DNA from 2 places in the Ruegeria sp. CDSB022 genome. Region 2 is predicted to be linked to the other one. Evidence: riboswitches for the same ligand, from Rfam matches in the RefSeq annotation. Region 2 holds a riboswitch; the other holds the start of a gene.
The links. A riboswitch is a leader RNA that binds a small molecule or an ion and turns the genes downstream of it on or off. The one in region 2 is predicted to bind cobalamin.

Region 1 (4,032 bases), on a different contig from region 2:
GGCGAATGTGGACGTGCTGTATATCGTCAGTTCCTGCAATGCCGATTTCAATCTGGCACGGCTTGAGCGTTATCTGGCGCTGGCGCATCAGGCCGGGTGCTATCCGGTTGTTGTCCTGACCAAGGCCGACAGCTGCCCTGACCCAGAGAGCTATGCCAGTCAGGCCAGTTCGCTGGCTCGGTTTCTGACCGTTCTAACCGTCAACGCGCTGGAGGCGTCAGAGATTGATCCGATCCTGTCCTGGTGCCCTTCCGGGCAAACTGCTGCTTTGGTCGGCTCATCCGGTGTCGGCAAAACCACATTGGCGAACGCCATGACTGGTCAGGCCGGGACAACGGCGGGGATCCGCGAGGATGACGCACGGGGTCGCCACACCACGACACATCGTGCGCTTCACCCGATGCGAAACGGGGGGTGGCTGATTGATACGCCAGGAATGCGCGCCCTGCGTTTGATGGATGCCCAAGACGGCGTGGATGAGGTTTTCTCAGACCTTCTAGAATTGGCTGCAAGGTGCCGGTTCTCAGATTGCCAGCACCAGGCCGAACCCGGTTGTGCTGTACAAGAGGCGATTGCCAATGGCGTGATTGAGCCCGACCGGCTGGCGCGCTGGCACAAGCTTCGGCGCGAAGATCAGAGGAATTCCGAAACCCTCGCGCAGTCACGGGCACGTGACAAAGCCTTTGGCAAAATGGTGCGATCCGTCATGAATGACAAAAAGTCCCGCAGCAGACACTGAGCGTGACAGAAAGGCGCCTCGTTTTCAGGCAATCAACCGGGGCCAAACCGCCCGGTTTCTGCGGGCAAAAGCGCCAATATGACCGATCTCAGGCGCTCCGAATTCATTCGGAGACAACAGATGTCGCCGCGCCTTTGGTCCATACAGATCGGCAAGCCGCCAGACAGCGTCTGGCGGCACCATCTGGTCGTCCTCGAAGGTGAACAGGTCCACCGGCGTATTCGATTGCGCCCATCTCGCTTCGGGCAGAGCGTCACCGATCTGCGGCACATAATTCTGCGGCGCCGTGCACCAGCTACGCCATTGCCAATAGACCGGACCAGGCAAATCGGCACCGATCCCCACCGCTTTGCCCGGCAGATAGCCCAGCGCATTCACTGCCAGACGCCCATGCACATGCCAGAACATCCACGCCAGCCCGCGATAGGGCCAGGGATGGTCGGACAGAGTAACCAGCCCCGAACATACACAGATCATCCGGTCGATCTGATCAATGTCTGGCTGCACCGGCCCCAGCAAGCCGCCAAGGGAATGACCGATGCTCCACTGCAAAGCGTCCGGGAACCGCCTGCGCATCTCAGCCCGTGCGGCGGGCATGTCGACCAAGGCCCAATCCGCCATGGTCACCTCAGAGGTTTTGAGTTTGTCGCGCAGCGAATGCCCGAAATCGCTGTAGTCATAGGTCAAACAGGCAATACCCTGTTCGGCGGCCAGCCAACGGGCAAAATGCTGGTAATAGTCGCGCGGCACTGCAGTTGCGCTGTGAATCACCACGGCGACCTTCGGCTCGGTTTCAGGCAGATACAGCCGCGCCGACAGGCTGGCAGAGCCTGAGGCAAAATCAAAGTCCTTAGTCTGGACGCAGGGCGTGGTATCAAGCATGGCGCTTCCGACAAATTCTGAACTACTCGGTTCACTCAACAATCGGCCCGATTTCGGCCACCAGAGTCAAGATTTCATCAAGATGACCAAACGTCCGGTTTGAACCCCAACAGGTGGCTTGACTCGGGGTCTGCATAGCCGCTAGCGATGTGGTGATGGTTCTTGCCCCGGAATTGGGGCGGGATGAAAAGGGAACACGGTGCGGTCTGCCCCGGCGATGCCGGAAAGGGCCAACTCCGCGACTGCCCCCGCAACTGTAAGCGGTGAGCAATGCCGAAATACCACTGGCCCCAGGGCTGGGAAGGTCGGCAAAGCGACGACCCGCAAGTCAGGAGACCTGCCATCGTATCGAAACCGAAACTCGGGCGGGGTGTCCGGGCAGGTCGTCAGCGCGCTGTCACACCTGATCCTCACCCTTCGTCCTGCGCGCGGAGGGCGCATTATGATCTGGAAGACAAAGACACATGAATTCACCGCAACCGTCTGTCAGAGGACCGGGAAACCCTGCCCCGCCCTGGCCCGAATGGCACGCGCCATGGCCGAGGCGATGGCGACGGCAACGCCTGCAGCATCCAAAACATTCGAGGTCGAAGGCACTAGCGATCTGACCCATTGCACCGAAGGCTGCACGGCCCGTTTTCGGGCCCAATCAGAACAGATCAGGGTCTATTGCGGCACCAGTACGGACACGCCGACAGAAATGCTGGACGCCTATGGCGACATGATGTTCGGGCCGGAGTTCATCCAGAAATCCGCTGGTTTTCTGTCAGAACCACCCTGTGCGATGCTCGACGTTTCGACCCTGCCGCCGCGCAGCGACAGTATTCCGTATCAAGTGTCTGCCTGAATCAGGGAAGGGTTCGGGCCGGCAACCCGGCCCAGTCCTTTTGCGCGTCGGTTTCCACCGCGCAGGGCCGCACCGCACGCAACCGCCGAAGCGCTTGGCCAGGCGCTTCGCCGCATTCCACCATTAGCCGCATCACAACCATCCCCGAGCGACCGCACCCACCGCGGCAATGCACCAGCACCTTGCCACCGCTGGCAAGGACATGTTGGGCCGCCTCACTGGCTTGCGGCCAAAGCGCCTCAACCTCAGGCGTGGGGACGCCGAAATCGCGGATTGGAAGGTGAACCCAGGCAATCCGTTCGCACTGCAGGTCCGCCTCGAATGACAGCCCGCCGGAATGCTGGAACTCATCCGAGGTCGTCATCGAGATGACCAGGTCCGGCGCCCAATCCCGGATTACTGCGAAATCCCCAGCATAATCGCCCGTGACCCCCGGCAGTGGGCACAGAGCGATCTGCCCTTTGCCCAATCCAAGAGGGTGAATTGCAAAACTCTCCAACACAGCTCCTTTTCCTGCATCACCACATGGGGCTAAAGCCCCTCATGATTTACCGGCTCTGATGCAACTTGCCAAAACGAAATTCCTTTTCGCGCGCGGTGGACGCGGACGGCGGGGGTCTCTACGCTGCAAACCTGACACGAATCCAACAGAGCAGACATGACCGACACGCCCAGCCCCGCCTATCAGGTTCTCGCGCGGAAATACCGCCCGGAAACTTTTGCTGACCTCGTCGGTCAGAACGCAATGGTGCGCACGCTGAAAAACGCGTTCGAGGCCGACCGGATTGCGCAAGCCTTCATCATGACTGGCATCCGCGGCACCGGTAAGACGACCACGGCCCGGATCATCGCCAAGGGCATGAACTGCATCGGTCCTGATGGGCAAGGCAAGCCCACGACCGAACCTTGCGGCCAGTGCGAACATTGCGTCGCCATCATGGAAGGCCGCCATGTCGATGTGATGGAGATGGACGCCGCCAGCCGCACCGGCGTAAATGACATTCGCGAAATCATCGACTCGGTGCGCTATCGTGCCGCCAGTGCGCGCTATAAGATCTACATCATCGACGAAGTTCACATGCTTTCGACCAGCGCGTTCAACGCGCTGCTCAAGACGTTGGAAGAACCTCCTGCGCATGTGAAGTTCATCTTTGCCACGACCGAAATCCGCAAAGTCCCGGTGACTGTTCTGTCGCGGTGCCAACGATTTGACCTGCGCCGGATCGAACCCGAGGACATGATTGGCCTGCTCAATAAGATCGCAGCGGCTGAGAAGGCACAGATCGCGGAGGATGCCCTGGCGCTGATCACCCGCGCGGCCGAAGGGTCGGCGCGCGACGCAACTTCGCTGCTGGATCAGGCAATCAGCCATGGGGCCGGTGAAACCAGCGCCGATCAGGTGCGCGCGATGCTGGGTCTGGCCGACCGGGGCCGGGTATTGGACTTGATGGAAATGATCCTGCGAGGGGATGCAGCAAGCGCGCTGACTGAATTGGGCGGGCAATATGCCGAAGGGGCCGATCCGCTATCCGTGCTGCGTGACCTGGCCGAAATCACGCACTGG
Region 2 (4,032 bases):
CAAATAGGCCAACAGCCTGAAACCCACGCGCACGCAGGCGGTGGATCAAGGCCGCGACCGGGGCAGTGTCTGCCGAGGTCAGATAGGCGCGATAGAAGGTCACGAGGATGCGCTTGGCATCACCGGTGAATGCGGTATCCGCCGGGATCACACCGCGATCCGGGCACCATACGCCACATTCCGGGATCGTCTTGGCCCCCATCACCGGGCCAGAATAAAGCCCCGCGGCCAGCGCCATTTGCGCCAGCGCAGCCTGCGCTGCGACCTCACCGCCTGTGTCGCAAAGATGCGCCAGCCGCCGCAGGGTTGAAACGGGCAGGGTAGAATAGTCATCCAGGCGCGTATCTTCACGTCCATCCGCCGGCAGGACTGCCACAGCGATGCCTTTGGCGTGGGCCAGTGCCAGAACCTGCTGCAATCCGTAGGACCAGTAGGGCACGCCACCGATCAGGCGGATCAGAATGCCTTTGGCGCCCTCCAGCGTCTGCTCGACATAGGTGTCGACAGAAAGCGGGTGCTTCAGCGCCGTTAGATTGGCCAGCCGCAGGGTCGGCATCCGACCTTCGGGTCCGCCACCACGATGCCAGCCTGCCGCGAAAGCGCCAAGGTCACTGTCGGAAAAGGACAGCACCACCAGATCCGCCGGGCTCTGGCCCAGATCGGTTGGGGTCTCCGTTTCCTCTAACCCATGGCTTTCGCGGAAGACGACGTGCATGGCTTACTCGGCGGCCTCGGTCACACCCACGAGGATTTCGCGGATTTCAGCCTCTTTGATGTCGTCATGCTCGGCGATGACCACCAGACGCGAGCGACGCTCTTCACCTGGCTCCCACGGGCGGTCGTACTGATGACGCACACGGGCCCCGACTGCCTGCACCAAAAGGCGCATGGGTTTGCCGGTAACAGCGGCATAGCCTTTGACCCGCAGGATGTTCAGTTCATTCGCCAGACGTTCGATATTGGCGACCAGCTGGGCCGGATCGGTCTGTTCCGGCAGCTCGACAATGATGCTTTCGAAATCATCATGCTCGTGATCGTGGTGGCCATCGTGATGGCTGGGACGTGCCTCCATGTCATCTTCGGCAGCGGCCTCAAGCCCCAGCACAACACGTACATCCACAGCGCCTTCGGCCACTTCGACCACGGGCAGCGGGCGCGGAGCCTCTGCCGCGATGATTTCCTTGGCCTTGGCGACCCCCTCGGGGCCAGCAAGATCAGGCTTGGTCAGCAGAATGATGTCGGCGCAGGAGATCTGGTCCTCGAACACCTCGGATAGCGGCGTTTCGTGATCAATCGAGTCATCGGCCAGGCGCTGGGCATCCACCGCAGCGACATTCGGGGCAAAGCGACCGGCGGCCACAGCTTCGGCATCGGCCAGAGCAATTACGCCATCCACGGTGATTTTCGAGCGGATATCCGGCCAGTCGAACGCTTTCAGCAGCGGCTTGGGCAGGGCCAAGCCAGAGGTTTCGATCAGAATGTGATCGGGGCGCGGCTCTAGCGCCATCAGCGCCTCGATGGTCGGGATGAAATCATCTGCCACGGTGCAGCAGATGCATCCATTGGCCAATTCCATGATGTTTTCCGCCGGGCAATCGGGGATCGCGCAGGATTTGAGGATATCGCCATCGACGCCAACATCTCCAAACTCGTTGACCACAATGGCCAGGCGCTTGCCCTGCGGGTTCTGCATCAGATGACGCACGAGCGTGGTCTTGCCCGAGCCCAGAAAGCCGGTGATCACAGTGACGGGCAGTTTTTCGAGATTGCTCATATCTAAGCTCCAATCGGGGGAATGCGGGCCGCACAGTTTTTGCGGAAATGTTCAGGACGTTCGCGCCATTTAACGAGGCCATCTTGGGTCGCGAGATATTTGGTCGCGCCTTCAACAATGGTCTCGACATGATCGGTTTCATCGAGATGCTCATAGACAAAGGTCCAACGTTTGGGTCCGCCACGCAGCACAATCGAGCAGCCCTGATCGCAATTTGAAAGGCATTCTACTGCCTTCAAAGTGACGCCATCAGGAAGTTCTGCCTGCTCCAACGCCTTGTGCAGCAACGCCCCAGGACGATCTGCATCATTCTCGACGGGCAGGCCGCGGCGGCAGGTCGTGCACACCAGCAGTTCAACAGGTGTGGTCTCGGTCATGTCTCTCATCCCCCCAAATCCTCTTCGCGGGGGACGGGGTTTCATGCGGGCCACGTATTGCGACATGGGCCCGACACCGGATCACCCCGTCCGGTTTCAACTTCGGATGTTGGCAGGTCTCCCGGCTTGCGGATGTCAGAGGCTGGCCTCTGGCAGATGTCCCGCCTTCCCGGCCTGTCTGGCCAGTGGCTTTGGGCACCCTCTCCGGTCACGGTCGCGGGGGCGGCTGCGTTTGACGGTTGACCGCTGACGCATTCCCTTTTCATCTGCATGTGCAGACACCAACGGATGGGACATGCGGCACGGGCAGGGGGCTTGTCAAGCGCGGCAGACGCACGGAAATCATCGAGAATGGAAAAGCGACCTGCCAATGCCTGTCAGCGGCATGTTTGGTCAGCCATATGTAAAATGACCGCAGGCGAATTTGGGCTTTGCGCCTCGAAGATATCCAGACGAAAGGATTCGCGGGCCCGTTACTTCAAAGGGCATATCGCGTGGAATCGATAGAGCGGTCAAATTTACCGGCCGAGCCAGTGAGTTCACCGCCTTCTGATCAATCCGGTGTCAAGCTTCACTCAGCAGAGCACTGCCGTAGCGAGACGGCGTGTCGCAGGCTCGAAAAAACCGAATGCGAAGCAACTGTTTGAAAGTATTGGAGGCGAGTACCGGACCCGCTACCATTTTTCTAAGCCATTGAATAACCCGGATTATCGGGGAAGAGGTTGGCTTGTGTGTCTCACTTTGTGTCGCACAACGTGCAAATCGTTGTGAATAATGTCAATAGCCAACCCTTGTTCCCTGCATTCTGATAAACCTCACCACATAACGTCAATAACACGGCCATCGCTGTGCTGGCATACTCCCACGCCCCCTATAGACGTAAAGCCAGAACTGTCCGCGTAGTTCATATCGCATCGCATAGTTGAGCCCTTGTCTCCAAACATCACAGCGACGAGGTTACCGGTGGTTGTAGAGGTGAAAACGGGGACTGTTGTCCCATTGGCAAAGCCAACCCCAGAACCGCTGCTTGCATTGGCATACACGGCTTGCCCTTTAAAGTGTTCACCATCAATGGTTGTCTCATAGTAGTCTCGATCCATGCCTTGCTCATATTGGAATTGAACGCGGGTACCCTCGCCACGCACAACTCCTTGCATCGTTCCCCCACATGCTGCGAGCGTAGTCAGTGAGCATATTGCTGCGATCCTAGGTAAGTACTTCATAGTGCTGCCTGCTTTAATGGTTAGTATGTTTATTCTTACACTTTGGATGCAAAGTATCAAAGTTTTACTTCGGATGCTGCATCAATGTGCAAAAGCGGGGCTGATTACTTATAAGTGGTAGGTCTAAGTAGACACGGAATACCTGCAAAAAGTGCGAAGGGGTACGGGGTTCACGGTGGACCCCAAACCATCCTAAAACCATCCATAAACCACCTACGCGCAGGCGCGAGGTGGCGGAAGAGGTTGAAGATCTGGAATCTGAGAAGATCTTGGCAGTCTATCCCGAGGACAGGATCCGAGACCGGCGGACTACTCTGCGCCTGATCGCAGCAGCTGTGAAGGCCGGAGTGAAGCCCGATGATCTGAGGCAGGCGGTCAAAGCCTATGCCAAGGAAAGCGAGGGCTACACGCGCAGCAAGGTCTGTTTCTCAGACAACTGGTTCAAGATGCGCCGGTGGGAGAAGGGACTGGCCCAGATCCAGGCCGACCGCGAGAAGGCGCGAGAGGCCGAAGCCAAAGGTCGTGCAAGCCTCGCCGAATGGATCCACGAGCGCCATCCCCTGTGCCGCCATATCACGAACCGCCAGATCGAGGACTTGATCGCGTCAAAGCTGGTGACGCCCGAGCAGGTTCGTGCTGCGGGGCTGCAGGCATAAGT

Region 1: it holds a riboswitch for cobalamin, as region 2 does, so the genes downstream of both, AC2FIZ_RS10825 (hypothetical protein) here and AC2FIZ_RS00340 (DUF1636 family protein) in region 2, are expected to answer to the same signal.

The regions. Positions count from the first base shown of each region.
Region 1 covers NZ_JBXWOZ010000005.1:48,310-52,341, forward strand. The annotation lists gene rsgA (ribosome small subunit-dependent GTPase A) at 1-739, shown strand, start outside; gene AC2FIZ_RS10820 (alpha/beta hydrolase family protein) at 764-1,621, opposite strand; cobalamin riboswitch at 1,761-1,980, shown strand; gene AC2FIZ_RS10825 (hypothetical protein) at 2,064-2,468, shown strand; gene AC2FIZ_RS10830 (protein-tyrosine phosphatase family protein) at 2,470-2,970, opposite strand; gene AC2FIZ_RS10835 (DNA polymerase III subunit gamma/tau) at 3,127-4,032, shown strand, end outside.
Region 2 covers NZ_JBXWOZ010000001.1:68,054-72,085, forward strand. The annotation lists gene cobN (cobaltochelatase subunit CobN) at 1-715, opposite strand, end outside; gene cobW (cobalamin biosynthesis protein CobW) at 719-1,774, opposite strand; gene AC2FIZ_RS00340 (DUF1636 family protein) at 1,777-2,151, opposite strand; cobalamin riboswitch at 2,246-2,452, opposite strand; gene AC2FIZ_RS00345 (hypothetical protein) at 3,644-4,030, shown strand.